3 regions of the Streptomyces sp. NPDC031426 genome follow, and region 3 is predicted to be linked to each of the others. Evidence: riboswitches for the same ligand, from Rfam matches in the RefSeq annotation. Region 3 holds a riboswitch; each other region holds the start of a gene.

Region 1 (7,090 bases), on a different contig from region 3:
TTGGCGCACCGCGCGGCGCGCGCACCGGATGTCGAGGTCGCTCATGCCGCCGTAGTCTCCCCTTCCTCCGACGAGGCACGTGTCGTCCAAGTGTCACTGTAGATAGCGCACGGGGGGCCCTGACCGGCGAAGGAAGCACGCATGCTCGCTGAAGCACGCATCCTCGCTGGGGCATCGGCGCTTCGTGAGAATGCGGTCAGTGTGCCGTCAAGGCTCCGTAAATCAGGTGAGCGGCACCCTCGGCGCGGGCGTAGCCTTGTGGAGGTTTGAAGAGGCACCTCGTTCGGTGAGGCGTCTTCACGGACACAGGCCACTGACCCCACGACGTCGAGAGACGCCCAGGTTCAGGACACCTCTCCCCGGCCTAAGGGGTGAGGCCAAGTGGCTTCCCACCCGGTTCAACGGTTGGGATTACGCCGTGGAGTGCCAAAGCTCTGACGAGTTGGGGTGAGCCGCCCGCTTGGGCCGGCCGCTCCTTGCCGAGTCGATGACGACGCTGTTCACGGGCGTCTCCGGCCGGAAGGAGGCGAGAGACATGGAATGCAGTAGTCCGGGCCGAAGTAGGCCCCGCACCCGCTTGTCCTCGCATTCTTCCGGCACGCGGTAACCACCACCTTCCCTGCGCGGCACCACGGTCGCGCCATGTCCACGGGCGCTCCTGCGCCCGGTGGTGATGCTGTCCTGCGCGCATTCGGCGTGCAGGGGGTGATGGCTGCCGCGTGCCCCCGACCTCCCCCGGACCGGGGGACCAGGGAGGCACCACCATGACCGACACCATCGTGACCACGGTCGCCGCGCCCCGCGCGGCGGTACTCGACGACGCGCACCTCGGCGACATCCAGGGCGCGCTGGGCACCATCCGCCTGGACGACCATGGCGAGCGCCGGGGTCTGTCGGCGAAGCTGAAGACGCTGCTGGCGATCGTCGGCCCCGGCCTGATCGTGATGGTCGGCGACAACGACGCCGGCGCCTTCGCCACCTACGGCCAAGCCGGCCAGAACTACGGCACCCACCTGCTGTGGGCCCTGCTCCTGCTGGTGCCCGTGCTGTACATCAACCAGGAGATGGTGCTGCGCCTCGGCGCGGTCACCGGTGTCGGCCACGCCCGGCTGATCCTGGAGCGGTTCGGGAAGTTCTGGGGCGCGTTCAGCGTCATCGACCTGTTCCTGCTCAACGCGCTCACCCTGGTGACCGAGTTCATCGGCATCACGCTGTCCGCCGGCTACCTGGGCCTGCCCAAGGCGGCGGCGGTGGTGCTGGCCGCCGTGATCATCATCGCGTCGGCGTTCACCGGATCCTTCCGCCGCTTCGAGCGGGTGGCGATGACGCTGTGCGCGGCCTCGCTGCTGCTGGTGCCGATCTACTTCATGGTGCATCCGCACGTCTCGCAGATGGCCGCCGACTTCGTCACCCCGAACCTGCCCGGCGGCTCCGGCCAGCTGTCGACAGTGATGCTGCTGATCATCGGCATCGTCGGTACGACGGTTGCGCCCTGGCAGCTGTTCTTCCAGCAGTCGTACGTGATCGACAAGCGGATCACCCCGCGGTTCATGCGCTACGAGAAGGTCGACCTGTGGATCGGCATCGTCATCGTCGTCATCGGCGCTGCCGCGATGATGGCCTTCACCGCCGCCGCGTTCTCGGGGACGCACGGCTTCGGCCAGTTCACCGACACCGCCGGGATAGCGCACGGCCTTGAGACCAAGGCAGGCAAGCTGGCTGGGGTGCTGTTCGCGATCGCGCTGCTGGACGCCTCGATCATCGGCGCGTTCGCCGTGTCGCTGTCGACCGCGTACGCGATCGGTGACGTGCTGGGCATGAAGCACTCCCTGCACCGGGGGGTGGGCGGCGCGAAGGGCTTCTACGCCGTCTACGCCGGGCTGGTCGCCGCTGCGGCGACGATCGTGCTCATTCCCGGCTCGCCGCTGGGCTTGCTGACCGAGGGCGTGCAGACCCTGGCCGGCGTGCTGCTGCCGTCCGCGAGCGTGTTCTTGCTGCTGCTGTGCAACGACAAGCAGGTCCTCGGCCCGTGGGTGAACGGCCCGAAGACCAACGCCTTCACCGCCGCCGTGGTCGGGGTGCTGGTCATGCTGTCGGTGATCCTGACCGCCTCGGTCCTGTTCCCGGACATCAGCGCGGACGTGATCGTCGACATCATGGCCGCCTGCGGGGTCGCCGGGGTGCTCGCCGCCGGGTACGCCTTCACCCGGCGGCGTACGGCCACCAAGGAGGACCCGATCGACCGCACCGGCCGGGACGCCTGGCGGATGCCGCCGCTGGAGAGCCTCACCCCGGTCGTGATGTCCAGCGGCAAGAAGATCGGCATGGGCGCGCTGCGCAGCTACCTGCTGGTCTCCATGATCCTCGTGATCATCAAGATCGTGCAGGTCGCGGTCGGCCAGTAAGTCACCAACCACCGCACCTTGAAGGAGGTGTGCCATGCACGCCCTAACCACGACCGACTTCCTGATCAGGCTCGCCACCGGCGCGACCTGCGGCGCACTGATCGGCGTCGAGCGGCAGTGGCGGGCACGCATGGCGGGCATGCGCACCAATGCCCTGGTCGCCACCGGCGCCACGCTGTTCGTGCTGTACAGCGTGGCGGTGGACGACGCCGGCAGCCCGACGCGGGTCGCCTCCTACGTCGTCTCCGGGATCGGCTTCCTGGGCGGCGGGGTGATCCTGCGCGACGGCGCCGGCGTGCGCGGACTGAACACGACAGCCACCCTGTGGTGCTCGGCGGCGGTCGGCGTCCTGGCCGCCTCCGGACGGCTCGCCCTGGCCGCGCTCGGCATCCACGTGCTGCTGCGCCCGGCCGGACGCCTGCTGGACCGGGCACCGGCCTCAGGCAGCGACCCGGACGCCCACGTGCGGGCCAGCGTGCACCTGCGCTGCGAGCGCGGGTCCGAGACCCAGATCCGGGCCCTGCTCGCGCAGGCCCTGACCGCCTCCGGGCTGACCGCGACCGGTCTGCGGGCCCGCCGCGAAGGCGAGGACACCACCAGCGTCCGCGCCGCCGTCACCGTCAGCGGCGATGCCGCCGCCGCGCTGGAGCAGGTCATCTCCCGTCTCTCACTGGAGCCCGGGGTGCACGACCTGCACTGGCACCTGGACGACGAGGAGGACGACGAACGGGCGCCCCGGTCAGGGCAGCGGGTGCTCGCCTGACACCCCGAGCAGAGGGCCTGACGGCCCCAGGACAGCAGTCCGCTCGGCAGGACACGATGAAGAGGAAGACAGGGAGGTGTGCGTCATGCGGACGGTACCCCACCCCCGCACCGGGGAGGGCGCGGCGTTCCTCGGCGTGCTCACGCTCGTCGTACTGGAGACGGTCGCGGTCAACGCCGCCCCCACCCGCGACAAGCCGGTGGTCGGCGGCGCGCTGATGGGTGCCGCGACCGCGGCGTTCATCCTGGTCGCGGCCATGTGGCACCACCACCGGCAGGCCGAGCAACGCCCTCACAGGGTCGTGCCGGAGGACCTGGGGGCCGGGTTGTTCACCACTAGGTCCCTGGAGGGCTTCCCGATGGAGGCCGTCCGGCCGTTCCTACTCGGCCCGGACGCCCCGAGCCTGAACAGCCTCTACACGGCCTGGCTCCTCGCCACCCACGGTCATGACGCGGCGTGGATCGCACACCACCTCGACCTGCCCCCCGAGGTGATCCATCTACTGACTGACGCCGCCCGCCAGCGGCACTGACCACCGCCGTTCTCTCCTGACCGTTCACCACCCGCTGGCACACTGTCCGGACCCGGCGAAGGAGAGTCCCGCATGTCGATGGTCGGCAACCTGCGCAAAGTCGCCCGCCTGACGCGGCGGAGCCGCGGCCGCGTGGACCTCAGCCACCCGCCGCTCCCCGCTCGGCTCGGCGGTGGTCAACTGCGTGGTCTACGGCGACGGCGTCCGCCAGCCCGGAACGGACACCGTTGAGGAGGCCGTCCAGCAGGTACGCAAGCACGGCCACGACTTCGTGTGGCTTGGCCTGCACGAGCCGACCGAGACGGAGTTCGCCGAGCTCTTCGGCCTGCACCCGCTCGCCGTGGAGGACGCCGTACAGGCCCACCAGCGGCCCAAGTTGGAGAGTTACGGCGACGTACTGTTCGCGGTCTTCAAGACCGTCACCTACGTCGAGCACGAGCAGCTGACCGCCACCAGCGAGGTCGTCGACACCGGCGAGATCATGGTCTTCGCCAGCCCCGACTTCGTCGTCACCGTCCGCCACGGAAGCCACGGCTCCCTGGACCGTTGCGCGAGGACCTGGAGGCCAACCTCGAGCAGCTGGCGAAGGGCACGTCGGCCGTCCTGCACGCCATTGCAGGGAGCGGGCGCAGATCCGCAAGCACCAGCGCCGGGCCGCCCGCGCCCCCAAGGGCAGCGAGAAGAAGACAGCCGAGTACGCCAAGGTCGCCAAGCTCAAGGTACGCGAAGTGGACCGGCGCAAAGACTGGTGCGAGAAGACCAGCACCATGCTCGCCCGGTCGTACGGCCTGATCCGCTTCGAGAAGCTGAACATCAGGAGCATGACCCGCTCGGCGAAGGGAACCGTCGAGCAGCCCGGCAAGAACGTGCGCCAGAAGGCCGGTCTGAACCGGTGCATCCTCGCCCAGGGCTGGGGGCTCCTGCGTCGGCGCACCGAACAGAAGGCACCCGGCCGGGTCGAGGACGTCCCCGCCCCCTACACCTCCCTGCGGTGCAGTGCCTGCGGATGGATCGAGAAGAACTCGGGCAAGAGGCAAGCCGAGTTCGTCTGTGTGTCCTGCGGCTTCACCTGCAACGCGGACGAGAACGCAAGCCACAACGTCGCGGCAGGACAGGGTGGGAGTCCCCGCCCCCGGCGGTCAGCCGGTGCCGGAGGGGCGACAACGGCCACCGGCCGTTCGAGCGCCCGTGAACCTCAACCTGCCTGGGTTGGAATCCCTCTCTTTTAAGACTCCGTTGGGAAATCCGTAAACGGGTGTGGGCGGGCCTCTATGCGGCCAGGTCCAGTCGGGCCAGATGCGAGGTCCTGGTCTGGCCTAGTGGGGTTTCGGTGAGCCAGGCGTCGAGTCGGATGATGTTGATGGCGGTGGCGGCGAAGACGTGGCCGAGGTGGGTCTTGGGTAGGTCGGTGAAGCGGGTCCGGCGGATGCGGGTGCGCCGGACCGCCGGGGAGATCGTGCCCTCCACGCCGGCGCGGATGTTGTAACGCTGCTGCCACTCGTCGGTCAGCTGTTCACGGCGCCGCGCTTCCAGCGCCTCCTGCTGGTCTCGGGGAAGCAGGGTCAGGCTGCGGCCCCATCTGCCGTTCGCCGCCTTGGTGCACTTCTCGCGCACGGGGCAACTGCCGCAGTCTTGGGCGGTGAAGTGCACCCGCGCGACGGGAGTCCCGCTGCTCTTTCGCTGGTTCGGACCAGCTGGCGCTGATCTTGCCCTCAGGGCAGGTGACCTTGCGGGCCTGCCAGTCGACGGTGAAGGCGCTCTGCGTGAAGTGCTCGCCTTCGTGGTTCTCGTGACAGGTGTCCAGTCCGACCGGCCCCACCAGCTCGATCCCGTACTCGTTCCGGGCGGTGACGATGTGCGCGGCGGTGACATAGCCGGCGTCGACGTCGTGCTCGGCAGGCAGTAACTCCCGTGCGGCCAGGCCCTGATGGACGGTCTCGGTGACTTCGGTGTCGGCGACCGTCGCGTCCGTGGTGATCACCTGGGTGATCAGGTGCGGGGCGTCCGACTCGCAGGTCTCAGACAGGTGGGTCTTGTAACCACACCAGCCTGAGCCCCGCTTCACGCCGTAGCGGGCGTCGGGGTCATAGGGCGAGGAGAGCCGGCATCTGCCCGGCGGGAGGTCCTTGCCCTCCCGCCAGTGCACCCCCTCGCCATCGCGGTGGTACTGCTCCACCCAGGCCCGGCGCAGGACCTGGACAGCGGGGATCTCCCGCAGCCAGCCCGGAGAGCCAGGAGCGAAAGCGGCCTCAAGAATCGTGAAGCCGTCACGGCCTACCTGCTCGGCCCACTCCTGGCGCACGCTCTCCCCTTTGGGGAAGCGGTAGGAGTCGATCCGGGCACCGTATCGTCTCACCCAGTCCGCGGTGACCAGCGCGGACAGCCACTGCGGGGCCGCCGCCGACAGGGCCTCCAGGGCAGCCCGCAGAGTCTCGCCCACGAACTCCATCCGGTTCAACGTCCGCACCGCCGCGAGCACGTGGGTGGAGTCGGTCCGCTGACGGCCCCCCGCACGCAGCAGCCCGAGCCCGGAGATTCGCTCAAGGACCAAGTCCAGGACCTTCTCCTCCAGGCCGTGCTTGATCAACCGGGCACGGAAGTCGCAAAGAACGGAGAAGTCAAACCCCGGGTCGTCCAGCTCAAGACCGAGGAGGAACTTCCAGTCCATCCGGGCCCGGACCTGGTCAGCGGCCTGCCGGTCTGTGAGCCCTTCGGCATACTGCAGCACCGACACCAGCGCCAATGCCCCGGGCGAGACCGCCGGCCGCCCCTGTCCGGGAAACGCCTCGGCAAAGGACTCGTCCTCGAACAGCGGACCGAGCGCCTCACGAACACGGACCGCAAGCGTCCCCTTCGGGAACGAAGCCCGCACCACCCGCGCAGTCAGCTCCGGCACCCCGCGATCAGCCCGCGGCTCCAGCGACATCCAGCCCCACCCTCGATCGGCGACAGGCCGATCATGGCAGCCCGGCACACTCATCATCACCCGTTTACTCATCACCCGTTTACGGATTTCCCAACGGAGTCTTAAAAGAGGGGGATTCCAACCCAGGCAGGTTGAGGTTCACGGGCGCTCGAACGGCCGGTGGCCGTTGTCGCCCCTCCGGCACCGGCTGACCGCCGGGGGCGGGGACTCCCACCCTGTCCTGCCGCGACGTTGTGGCTTGCGTTCTCGTCCGCGTTGCAGGTGAAGCCGCAGGACACACAGACGAACTCGGCTTGGCTCTTGCGCGAGTTCTTCTCGATCCATCCGCATGCACTGCACCGCAGGGAGGTGTAGGGGGCGGGGACGTCCTCGACCCGGCCGGGTGCTTTCTGTTCGGTGCGCCGGCGCAGGAGTCCCCAGCCCTGGGCGAGGATGCACCGGTTCAGACCGGCCTTCTGGCGCAC
Region 2 (3,575 bases), on a different contig from region 3:
AAGCGGCTGCGTACTCGAACCCGCGCATGACGCCCTGTGCCGGACAGTCCGTTCACGCATCGCGCACGCACGAAGCCCGCGTCGGGTGTCAGCCGAGGCCGAACCAGCCGAGGACGGTCTGGACGAGCAGGATGGTGGACATGCCCGCGACGCCGACGACCACGACGGTGGCGGCGATCCGGTAGCGGGGGCCGTTGGCCGCCGCGCCGAGCACGGAGCGGCGGTTGGTGAGGACCAGGAGGTAGACCAGCACGACGGGGCTGATCAGGCCCTGGAGGACCTGGGTGCCGATGAGCAGCTGGATGACGTTCACCGGGGTCATGGCCACGACCGCGCCGAGCACGATCTGGACGGTGAACAGACCCAGGAAGAGCGGTGCGTCGTGGAAGCTACGGGACACGGAGCGTTCCACTCCGGCGGCCTCGCCGACGGCGTAGCTGGCGGAGAGCGGGACGACGGCACCGGCGAGCGCGGAGGCACCGATCAGGCCCACGGCGAAGAGGAGTTCGGCGTTCTGACCGGCGACCGGTTTGAGGGCCTCGGCGGCCTGGGCGGCTGAGTCCAGCGGGCCGGTGCCGCCGATCGCGGCAGCGGTGGCGATGATGATCGTCAGGCTGATGAGGCAGGCGAACACCGCACCGATCACGGCGTCCAGCTTGATGAGCCGGTAGTCCTCGGGCTTGGCGCCCCGGTCGACGACGCCTGCCGCGGCGTAGAACTGCATGTACGGGCTGACGGTCGTGCCGATCAGGGCGACGGCGAGCAGGATGAAACTCTTGTTGGGCTCGATGTGCGGGACGACGAGGTGCTTGCCGACCTCGCCCCAGTGGGGGTGGCCGAGGATCATCGCGATGGGGTAGGCGAAGAACGCCAGCGACATGATGAGGAAAATACGTTCGGCCCACCGGTAGGAGCCGAACAGGACCAGCGACCAGAGCAGGATCGCGGCCGGCGGAATGACCGCCCACTTGGGTACGCCGAGCAGTTCGAAGGCGGCACCGATGCCAGCGAACTCGCTGACGACCAGGCCCGTGTTGGCCAGCAGGAGACAGAACACCGCCAGTGCGGTCAGGCGGAGGCTGAACTGCTCGCGGATCAGAGCCCCGAGCCCCTTGCCGGTGTGCGCGCCGAGGCGTACGGCCATCTCCTGGACCATGACCAGGGCGATGGTGACCAGCACCATGAAGAACAGGGTGCCGTAGGCGAATTGGGAGCCGGCGGAGGCGTAGGTGGCGATGCCTGCGGCGTCGTTGCCGGCGTTCGCGGCGACCAGGCCGGGACCGGCGATGGCAGCGACCATCGCGAGACGGCCCAGGCCCCGCCGCCGCGTGGCGGGGGCGGCGGGGGACGCGGCCGATGTGGTGTCCAGGTCGCTGGTCACTGCAGGAACCTCCGGAAGTGCAGACGCCCGCGCTCGGGCAGCAGGTAGTCGAGCAGGTCGTCGGCGAGGATCCGGCCGAGGGGCCGGTCGGTGTCGTCGACCACCAGAAGTGAGGTGGCGCGGGAGTCGACCAGCTGGTCGGCGGCCTCGCCGAGGGGGGTGTCGGGGTGGACGGTGGCTGGAGGGCCGAACTGGGATCGCCAGGTCACCAGGTCGGCCATCGGGGTGGTGTCCTCGGCGACGGCCAGGTCGAACAGGGGCAGGTCGCACAGCAGCCGGCCGTTGTCGTCCACGACGGCGATCGCGTCGATCTCGGTGCGGTGCTCGGCCTGTTCGGCCAGCTGCGCCCGTACCTTGGCGACGGTCTCGTCGGGGCGGGAGGTGATCAGCAGGGTGGTCATGGCGCCGCCGGCGGTGCCTTCGCGGTGGGTCAGCAGCCGTCGCAGCTCCGCGGCCTCGCCGCTCGGCATGCGGGACAGCAGGGCCTCGCGTTCCTCGCGGGTGAGGTCGCGCAGGGCGTCGGTGGCCTCGTCCGGCTCCATTTCGTCCAGCAGGCGGGCGGCGTGTTCCGGCTGGGCCTCGCGCAGCAGGTTCTCCAGCTCGTGCGGTTCCATCTCCTCCAGCGCGTCGGCGGCCTGCTCCGGCTCCAGCCAGCCCAGCAGCTGCTGTCGTTCGTTGCGGCCGAGGTCTTCGAGGATGTCGGCGAGGTCGGCGGGGCGCAGCCGTTGCAGGGCGGCCCGGGAGGCGCGCAGCCGGACCTCCGGCGGGCCCTCGATGGCCTGTTCGGCGAACGGCGCCACCGCCTGCCAGTCCAGTACCCGCTCCGGGGTCGGCCGGGCCTGCCGGCGCCGCGGGCCGAGCCGACGCAGCAGGGTCGGCAGGGAGACGTCCACGCCGACCAGCACGACCTGGCCGACCAGGGGCGCGAGGTACAGGTCGGCGGCCCGGGTGACCTGGACGCCGTCCACGTCGACGAGCTGGTGGTCAAGGATGTCCTTGGCCAGCAGCACCTCGCCGGGGCGGCGGGAGAAGTCGCGCAGGTCGACGCGGGCGGTGCGCAGCCGTACCTGACCTGCCTGCACCTTGCCGATGGCCTCCGCGGCCAGGAACGTCTGCCGGCGGCCGATGCGCAGGATCAGCCCGGTGACCGGCGGGTACGGCTCCGTGCCGTACAGCCGGGCGACCACGTCGACGACGCGGCCGACCTCCTCGCCCGCCTGATTGGTGACCGGACCGCCGATCAGGCCGGCCAGCGAGACCAGGGAGGTGCGCACCGCCTTGGTGGCGGTGGCACGGCGTTCGAGGTGGACCCGGCGGTCGCGGAAGCGAGCCGTGCTGGACATGAGCAGAGTGTGGACAGCCAAGATGAACACCCCCTTGCCCCGCCATGACGGGGCAGCGGGCGGCCCTCGGCAGCGCTCTTCCTCCCCGGACCGGCCGGTGGCAGGCACGCCAGGGCACACGCCTGCACGCGGCCTGTCGAAACCGATGAGCACGAGAGACCACCGGCTGCGGACCGGATGAGTCAGTGAGGAACTAGCTACCGCGGGCCGCGGAAGGACGGCGCGGACAACACGAAGAGGGGCCGACTATGGCCCGGACTACTGTCCATGTCGCCTCCTCCCGGTCACGGCCGCGCGCAGGGCGTCGCGGTCTTGCGGCAAGGGGCAGCCGGGCACGTTCGACCCCGGCACACCCCAACTCGTCAGAGCTTTGGCACTCCACGGCGTGATCCCCATAAGGGAAGCCACTTGGGGTCACCCCTTAGGCCGGGGAGACCTGTCCTGAACCTGGGCGTCTCTCGACGTCGTCGGGTCAGTGGCCTGTGTCCGTGAAGACGCCTCACCGAACGAGGTGTCTGTTCAAACCGCATAAAGACTACGCCCGCACTCGCCCGGCTCCCTAATCCATGACCTGCCCTTGACCGAGGGCTGTCGAATACAGGCCGCCACCGGAGCTGTCCGCCACGGTCACCTGTCACCGGAGTGTCCTGGCGAGAACCTGGCCGCCACCCACCCATGCACGACGGCGACGGGTAGGCGCCCGTCAGCGGCGATGATGTCCTCGGGTATGCCGGTGATCCAGGCGGCGAGCGCGGCTCTGCGCAGGTCGGCGGTGCGGGTGGCGAGCCCGGCACGAAAGGCATCCGCGGAGCCCGCGGTCAGTTTCGGGGCGTCCTCGGCCAGCTGCCGGG
Region 3 (7,090 bases):
ACATGCCCGCGACGCCGACGACCACGGCGGTGGCGCCGATCCGGTAGCGGGGGCCGTTGGCCGCCGCGCCGAGCACGGAGCGGCGGTTGGTGAGGACCAGGAGGTAGACCAGCACGACGGGGCTGATCAGGCCCTGGAGGACCTGGGTGCCGATGAGCAGCTGGATGACGTTCACCGGGGTCATGGCGACCACCGCGCCGAGCACGATCTGGACGGTGAACAGGCCCAGGAAGAGCGGTGCGTCGCGGAAGCTACGGGACACGGAGCGTTCCACTCCGGCGGCCTCGCCGACGGCGTAGCTGGCGGAGAGCGGGACGACGGCACCGGCGAGCGCGGAGGCACCGATCAGGCCCACGGCGAAGAGGAGTTCGGCGTTCTGACCGGCGACCGGTTTGAGGGCCTCGGCGGCCTGGGCGGCTGAGTCCAGCGGGCCGGTGCCGCCGATCGCGGCAGCGGTGGCGATGATGATCGTCAGGCTGATGAGGCAGGCGAACACCGCACCGATCACGGCGTCCAGCTTGATGAGCCGGTAGTCCTCGGGCTTGGCGCCCCGGTCGACGACGCCTGCCGCGGCGTAGAACTGCATGTACGGGCTGACGGTCGTGCCGATCAGGGCGACGGCGAGCAGGATGAAGCTCTTGTTGGGCTCGATGTGCGGGACGACGAGGTGCTTGCCGACCTCGCCCCAGTGGGGGTGGCCGAGGATCATCGCGATGGGGTAGGCGAAGAACGCCAGCGACATGATGAGGAAGATGCGTTCGGCCCACCGGTAGGAGCCGAACAGTACCAGCGACCAGAGCAGGATCGCGGCGGGCGGGATGACCGCCCACTTGGGTACGCCGAGGAGCTCGAAGGCGGCGCCGATGCCGGCGAACTCGCTGACGACCAGGCCGGTGTTGGCCAGCAACAGGCAGAAGACGGCGAGGGCGGTCAGCCGGAGGCTGAACTGTTCGCGGATCAGCGCCCCCAGGCCCTTGCCGGTGTGGGCGCCGAGGCGTACGGCCATCTCCTGGACCATGACCAGGGCGACGGTGACCAGCACCATGAAGAACAGCGTGCCGTAGGCGAATTGGGAGCCCGCAGAGGCGTAGGTGGCGATGCCTGCGGCGTCGTTGCCGGCATTCGCGGCGACCAGGCCGGGACCGGCGATGGCAGCGACCATCGCGAGACGGCCCAGGCCCCGCCGCCGCGTGGCGGGGGCGGCGGGGGACGCGGCCGAAGTGGTGTCCAGGTCGCCGGTCACTGCAGAAACCTCCGGAAGTGCAGACGCCCGCGCTCGGGCAGCAGATGGTCGAGCAGGTCATCGGCAAGGATCCGGCCGAGCGGGCGGTCGGTGTCGTCCACCACCAGAAGTGAGGAGGCGCGGGAGGCGACCAGCTGGTCAGCGGCCTCGCCGAGGGGAGTGTCGGGGCGGACGGTCACCGGAGGGCCGAACTGGGATCGCCAGGTCACCAGGTCGGCCATCAGGGTGGTGTCCTCGGCGACGGCCAGGTCGAACAGGGGCAGGTCGCACAGCAGCCGGCCGTTGTCGTCCACGACGGCGATCGCGTCGATCTCGGTGCGGTGCTCGGCCTGTTCCGCCAGCTGCGCCCGCACCTTGGCGACGGTCTCGTCCGGGCGGGCGATGATCAGCAGGGTGGTCATGGCACCGCCGGCGGTGCCCTCGCGGTGGGTCAGCAGCCTTCGCAGCTCCGCGGCCTCCCCGCTCGGCATGCGGGACAGCAGGGCCTCGCGCTCCTCGCGGGTGAGGTCGCGCAGGGCGTCGGTAGCCTCGTCCGGCTCCATCTCGTCCAGCAGGCGGGCGGCGTGTTCCGGCTGGGCCTCGCGCAGCAGGTTCTCCAACTCGTGCGGTTCCATCTCCTCCAGCGCGTCGGCGGCCTGCTCCGGCTCCAGCCAGCCCAGCAGCTGCTGGCGTTCGTCGCGGCCGAGGTCCTCGAGGATGTCGGCGAGGTCAGCCGGGCGCAGCCGCTGCAGGGCGGCCCGGGAGGCGCGCAGCCGGACCTCCGGCGGGCCCTCGGTGGCCTGTTCGGCGAACGGTGCCACGGCCTGCCAGTCCAGCACCCGCTCCGGGGTCGGCCGGGCCTGCCGGCGCCGCGGGCCGAGCCGACGCAGCAGGGTCGGCAGGGAGACGTCCACGCCGACCAGCACGACCTGGCCGACCAGGGGCGCGAGGTACAGGTCGGCGGCCCGGGTGACCTGGACGCCGTCCACGTCCACGAGCTGGTGGTCAAGGATGTCCTTGGCCAGCAGCACCTCGCCGGGGCGGCGGGAGAAGTCGCGCAGGTCGACGCGGGCGGTGCGCAGCTGTACGTGGCCTGCCTGCACCTTGCCGATCGCGTCCGAGGCCACGAAGGTCTGTCGGCGGCCGATGCGCAGGATCAGCCCGGTGACCGGCGGGTACGGCTCCGTGCCGTACAGCCGGGCGACCACGTCGACGACGCGGCCGACCTCCTCGTCCGCCTGGTTGGTGACCGGTCCACCGATCAGGCCGGCCAGCGAGACGAGGGAGGCGCGGACGGTTTTGGTGGCGGTGGCACGGCGTTCGAGGTGGACCCGGCGGTTGCGGAACCGAGCCTTGGTGGACATGAGCAGAGTGTGAGCAGCCAAGGTGAACACCTCCTTGCCCCGCCACGACGGGGCAACGGGCGGCCCTCGGCGGTGCTCTTCCTCCCCGTACCGGCCGGTGACCAGGTATTGCCAGGGCATACGTCGGCACGCCTGGACAAGCCGGTGCGCAGGCCGGACCACCGGGAACGAGCCGGACGGGTCAGGAAGGAACGAGCTACCGCGGGCCGCGGAAGGACGGCGCGGACAACACGAAGAGGGGCCGACTATGGCCCGGACTACTGTCCATGTCGCCTCCTCCCGGTCACGGCCGCGCACGAGGTGTCGCGGTCTTGCGGCAAGGGGCAGCCGGAGCACGCTCGGTTCCGGCACACCCCAACTCGTCAGAGCTTTGGCACTCCACGGCGTGATCCCCGTACGGGGAAGCCACTTGGGGTCACCCCTTGGGCCGGGGAGACCTGTCCTGATCCGGAGCGTCTCTCGACGGGTGGGATCAGTGGCCTGTGTCCGTGAAGACGCCTCACCGAACGAGGTGTCTGTTCAAACCGCCTAAAGCCTACGCCCGCCCTCACCCGCTTCCCTAATCCATGACCGGTCTTTGACCGAGGGCGGCCGACGGCAGGCCGTCACCGGCGTTGTCCGCCACGGTCATCTGTCGCCGGAGTGTCCTGGCGAGAAGCTGGCCGCCATCCACCCATGTACGACGGCCACGGGCAGGCGCCCGTCCGCGGCGATGATGTCCTCGGGTACGCCGGTGATCCAGGCGGCGAGTGCGGCCCTGCGCAGGTCGGCGGCGCGGGTGGCGAGCCCGGCACGATAGGCGTCCGCGGAGCCCACGGTCAGCTTCGGGGCGTCCTCGGCCAGCTGCCGGGCGGCGTGGCGCACAGCGCCGTGCGCGCACCGGATGTCGACGTCGCTCATGCCGCCGTGGTCTCACGTTCCCCGACGAGGCACGTGTCGTCCAAGTGGCACTGCAGATCGCGCACGACCGACCCTGACCGGCAAAGGCAAGTACGCATCCTCGCTGCGGCACGCGGTAACCACCACCTCCCTGCGCGGCACCCCAGCCGCGCCATGTCCACGGGCACTCCTGCGCCCGGTGGTGATGCTGTCTGCGCGTTCGGCGTGCGGGGGTGACGGCTGCTGCGTGCCCCCGGCCTCCCCCGAACCCGGGGGCCGTGGAGGCCACCATGACCGACACCACCGTGACCACGGTCGTCGCGCCACGCGTGGCGGTACTCGACGACGCGCACATCGGCGACATCCAGGGCGCGCTGGGCACCATCCGCTTGGACGACCACGACGAGCGCCGGGGTCTGTCGGCCAAGCCGGCCAGAACTACCGCACCCACCTTCGATGGACCCTGCTCCTGCTGGTGCCCGTGCTGTACATCAACCAAGACGTGGTGCTGCGCCTCGGCGCGGTCACCGGTGTCGGCCACCCGGCTGAGCCTGGAGCGGTTCGGGAAGTTCTGGGGCGCGTTCAGCGTGATCGACCTGTTCCTGCTCAACGCGCCCACTCTGGTGACCGAGTTCATCGGGATCACGCTGTCCGCCGGCTACCTGGGCCGGCCCAGGGCGGTGGTGGTGGTGGTGCTGGCCCCATGATCATCATCACGTCGGCAGTCACCGGATCCTTCCGCCGCTTCGAGCGGGTGGTGACGACGCTGTGCGCGGCGTCGCTGCTGTGGGTGCCGATCTACTTCATGGTCACCCGCCCGCCTCGCAGATGGCCGCCGACTTCATCACCCCGAACCTGCCGCGCGGCTCCGGGCACCTGTCCACGGTGACGCCGCTGATCATCGGCATCGTCGTCGTGGTCATCGGCGCTGCCGCGATGACGGGCTCACGGCCGCCGCGTTCTCGGGGACGCACGGCTTCGGCCAGGTCCCCGACACCGCCGGGATGGCGCACGGCCTCGAGGCCAAGGCAGGCAAGCTGGCCGGGGTGCTGTTCGCGATCGCGCTGCTGGACGCCTCGATCATCGGCGCGTTCGCCGTGCCGCTGTCGACCGCGTACGCGATCGGTGACGTGCTGGGCATGAAGCACTCCCTGCACCGGGGTGTCGGCGGCGCGAAGGGTTTCTACGCCGTCTACGCCGGGCTCGTTGCCGCCGCGGCCACGATCGTGATGATCCCGGGCTCGCCGCTGGACCTGCTGACCGAGGGCGTGCAGACCCTCATCGGCGTGCTGCTGCCGTCCGCGAGCGTGTTCCTTTTGCTGCTGTGCAAGGACAAACAGGTTCTGGGACCGTGGGTCAACGGCCCGAAGGCCAACGCCTTCACTGCGGCGGCGGTGGGGGTGCTGGTCATGCTGTTGGTGATCCTGCCCGCCTCCGTCCTGTACCCGGACATCAGCGCGGACGCGATCAGGAAATCTGGGCGGAGGGGTGATCCTGCACGACGGCGCCGGCGTGCGCTGACTGAACACGGCTGCCACCCTGTGGTGTTCGGCGGCGGTCGGCGTACTGGCCGCCCCCGGACGGCTCACCCTGGCCGTGCTCGGCACCCTGACCGTGCTCGGCATCCACATGCTGCTGCGCCCGGCCGGACGCCTGCCGGACCGGCCCCCGGCCGCCGGCAGCGACCCGGACACCCAGGTACCGGCCGGCGTGCACCTGCGCTGCGAGCGCAGGTCCCAGACCCACACCCGGGCCCTGCTCGCCCAGGCCCTGACCGACTCCGGGCTGACCGCGACCGGTCTGCGGGCTCGCCGCGAGCGCGAGGACACCACCAGCGTCCGCGCCGCCGTCACGGTCAGCGGCGACGCGGCTGCCGCGCTGGAGCAGGTCCTCTCCCGTCTCTCACTGGAGCCCGGGGTGCACGACCTGCGCTGGCACCCGCCTCGCCCGGTTCCTCCCCGACGAGGCGGACAAGTCGCTTGCGCCGACTGGCCTGCCTGCGTTCCGGCTCCCGCGAGGCGTTGAAGGCCGTCGCGTACAGTGCGGTGCCGAAGGCCCCACGCTCCGGGTTCGCAGTTCGCCCCACCGGGTCCTCTTCGTCTTGTCCGCAGCCGAGCCGGGCGGAACGGCTCTGGGTGGCCATCCCATCGGGGAAGGAAAGCACATGGCAGTGCAGGTTCTGCGGGCTGAGGAGAGGGCCCCCACGCCGTGGAAGAACGGCGGAGGTGTCACCTCCGAGGTGGCCGTTCACCCCGAGGGAGCGGGGACGAGCGATTTCGTCTGGCGCGTCAGCATTGCCGATGTCGCGCAAAGCGGTCCGTTTTCCATCTTCGAGGGCGTGGACAGGATCATCACCGTCGTCGAAGGTCTCGGCATGGCCCTGACGGTCGACGGCGACCGGCGCGTGATGACCGCCCCGTACGAGCCGTTCACCTTCTCCGGTGACTGCGAGACACAATGCGAGCTGCTCGGCGGGCCGATCGTCGACTTCAACGTCATGGTGCGGCGCGCCGATGCGACGGCACGGGTCCAGATCGCGCGCGACCGCGTCGCGGTGCGGCCGGAAGCCGGAACGTGCGTGCTCGCAGTGGTCCTTCAAGGGTCGGTCGTCCTCGGCGGGACGTCCGTCCGCCTCGACCGCTTGGATGCCGCGCTGTTCGCCGAGGGTGACGCCGCCGACATCGACGTGGCCGGGGTTCTCGCCCTGGTCACTGTCGACGACTGCGGCTCAGACTGATCCGGCGTGCCCCGTTTGCCCCGGGTGCCCCGCCATGTTCATCGCCCTGGCCTCCCCTTGAGCGGCTCACGAAGTGACGACCCGGCGGGTGGATCTCGACCGTAGGGCGGCCACCCGGGCAGCGCCATCGTAGGAGCTCCAGGTCTGGGTGAGCACCGCGGTTCCGAGCCGGGAAGAGATCAGGTCGGGTTCGCGAGAATGGCGCTCGTCACCTGTCCCCGGACGAAGTCCTGGGCGTCGTGCGGGGAGGCGGCCATGCGCTCCGAGCGAAAGGCAGTCGGCGTGCGGCCCGTCATCGCCTTGAACACGCGGTCGAAGTGAGGCTGATCGTGGTACCCGGCTTGCGTCGCGGCGTCGGCCCAGCTGGCACCGGCCTCTTTCAGGTGTAGAGCCGCCTGCAGCCGCATCACCTGCGCCGCCCCCTTCGGCGTCAGCCCTGTGTAACAGCGGAAGCGCCGTTCGAGGTGGCGACGGCTCCAGCCGATCTGTGCCGCGAGTTCCTCGACCCGTACCCGTCCACTGGTCCCCTGTATCTGGCGCCAGGCCCAGACCACCTCGGGGCTGACAGCAGGGCCTGCGTCGAGTGCAGCGCGCAGCACGCGGTCCAACACGGCGAAGCGGCTGTGCCAGTCCGGTACCTGCGCCAGCCGGGCGGGCAGGTCTGCCCAGGGCCGGCGACAGAGGTCCTCGGGAGGAACGGACAGCTCAGCCCATTCGGACATGGGCACTCCGAACAGCCGGTAGGCGGCGAGGGGGCTGAGCAGGACGGTCACCCCATGGATGAGGCCGGTGTGCTCGCCGATCGCGCCCCTCGTCCGGATGCCACCGGCCAACGAGGACCCGCTCCACGTGCGTCTCGGGTCGCAGGAGTCGAGAACGCGCAGCGGG

The links. Region 3 has a riboswitch for magnesium ahead of ACZ5NH_RS02950 (magnesium transporter MgtE N-terminal domain-containing protein). Riboswitches for the same ligand answer to the same signal wherever they lie in the genome.
Region 1: linked by a shared signal. The riboswitch ahead of ACZ5NH_RS44120 (NRAMP family divalent metal transporter) and the one ahead of ACZ5NH_RS02950 (magnesium transporter MgtE N-terminal domain-containing protein) in region 3 are both predicted to bind magnesium.
Region 2: linked by a shared signal. The riboswitch ahead of ACZ5NH_RS44130 (magnesium transporter MgtE N-terminal domain-containing protein) and the one ahead of ACZ5NH_RS02950 (magnesium transporter MgtE N-terminal domain-containing protein) in region 3 are both predicted to bind magnesium.

Annotation. Positions count from the first base shown of each region.
Region 1 is NZ_JBVIJE010000058.1:7,554-14,643, reverse strand. It holds gene ACZ5NH_RS44125 (hypothetical protein) at 1-45, opposite strand, end outside; M-box (ykoK) riboswitch at 272-454, shown strand; gene ACZ5NH_RS44120 (NRAMP family divalent metal transporter) at 765-2,405, shown strand; gene ACZ5NH_RS44115 (MgtC/SapB family protein) at 2,440-3,168, shown strand; gene ACZ5NH_RS44110 (hypothetical protein) at 3,254-3,700, shown strand; partial or broken gene ACZ5NH_RS44105 (CorA family divalent cation transporter) at 3,773-4,318, shown strand; gene ACZ5NH_RS44100 (zinc ribbon domain-containing protein) at 4,429-4,929, shown strand; gene ACZ5NH_RS44095 (transposase) at 4,970-5,572, opposite strand; partial or broken gene ACZ5NH_RS44090 (transposase) at 6,348-6,626, opposite strand; gene ACZ5NH_RS44085 (RNA-guided endonuclease InsQ/TnpB family protein) at 6,728-7,090, opposite strand, start outside.
Region 2 is NZ_JBVIJE010000058.1:14,648-18,222, reverse strand. It holds gene ACZ5NH_RS44135 (NRAMP family divalent metal transporter) at 89-1,381, opposite strand; gene ACZ5NH_RS44130 (magnesium transporter MgtE N-terminal domain-containing protein) at 1,378-2,724, opposite strand; M-box (ykoK) riboswitch at 3,071-3,242, opposite strand; gene ACZ5NH_RS44125 (hypothetical protein) at 3,352-3,575, opposite strand, start outside.
Region 3 is NZ_JBVIJE010000001.1:605,520-612,609, reverse strand. It holds gene ACZ5NH_RS02955 (NRAMP family divalent metal transporter) at 1-1,243, opposite strand, end outside; gene ACZ5NH_RS02950 (magnesium transporter MgtE N-terminal domain-containing protein) at 1,240-2,586, opposite strand; M-box (ykoK) riboswitch at 2,933-3,104, opposite strand; gene ACZ5NH_RS02945 (hypothetical protein) at 3,214-3,486, opposite strand; partial or broken gene ACZ5NH_RS02940 (NRAMP family divalent metal transporter) at 3,756-4,934, shown strand; gene ACZ5NH_RS02935 (hypothetical protein) at 5,062-5,490, shown strand; gene ACZ5NH_RS02930 (HutD/Ves family protein) at 5,630-6,202, shown strand; gene ACZ5NH_RS02925 (helix-turn-helix domain-containing protein) at 6,382-7,090, opposite strand, start outside.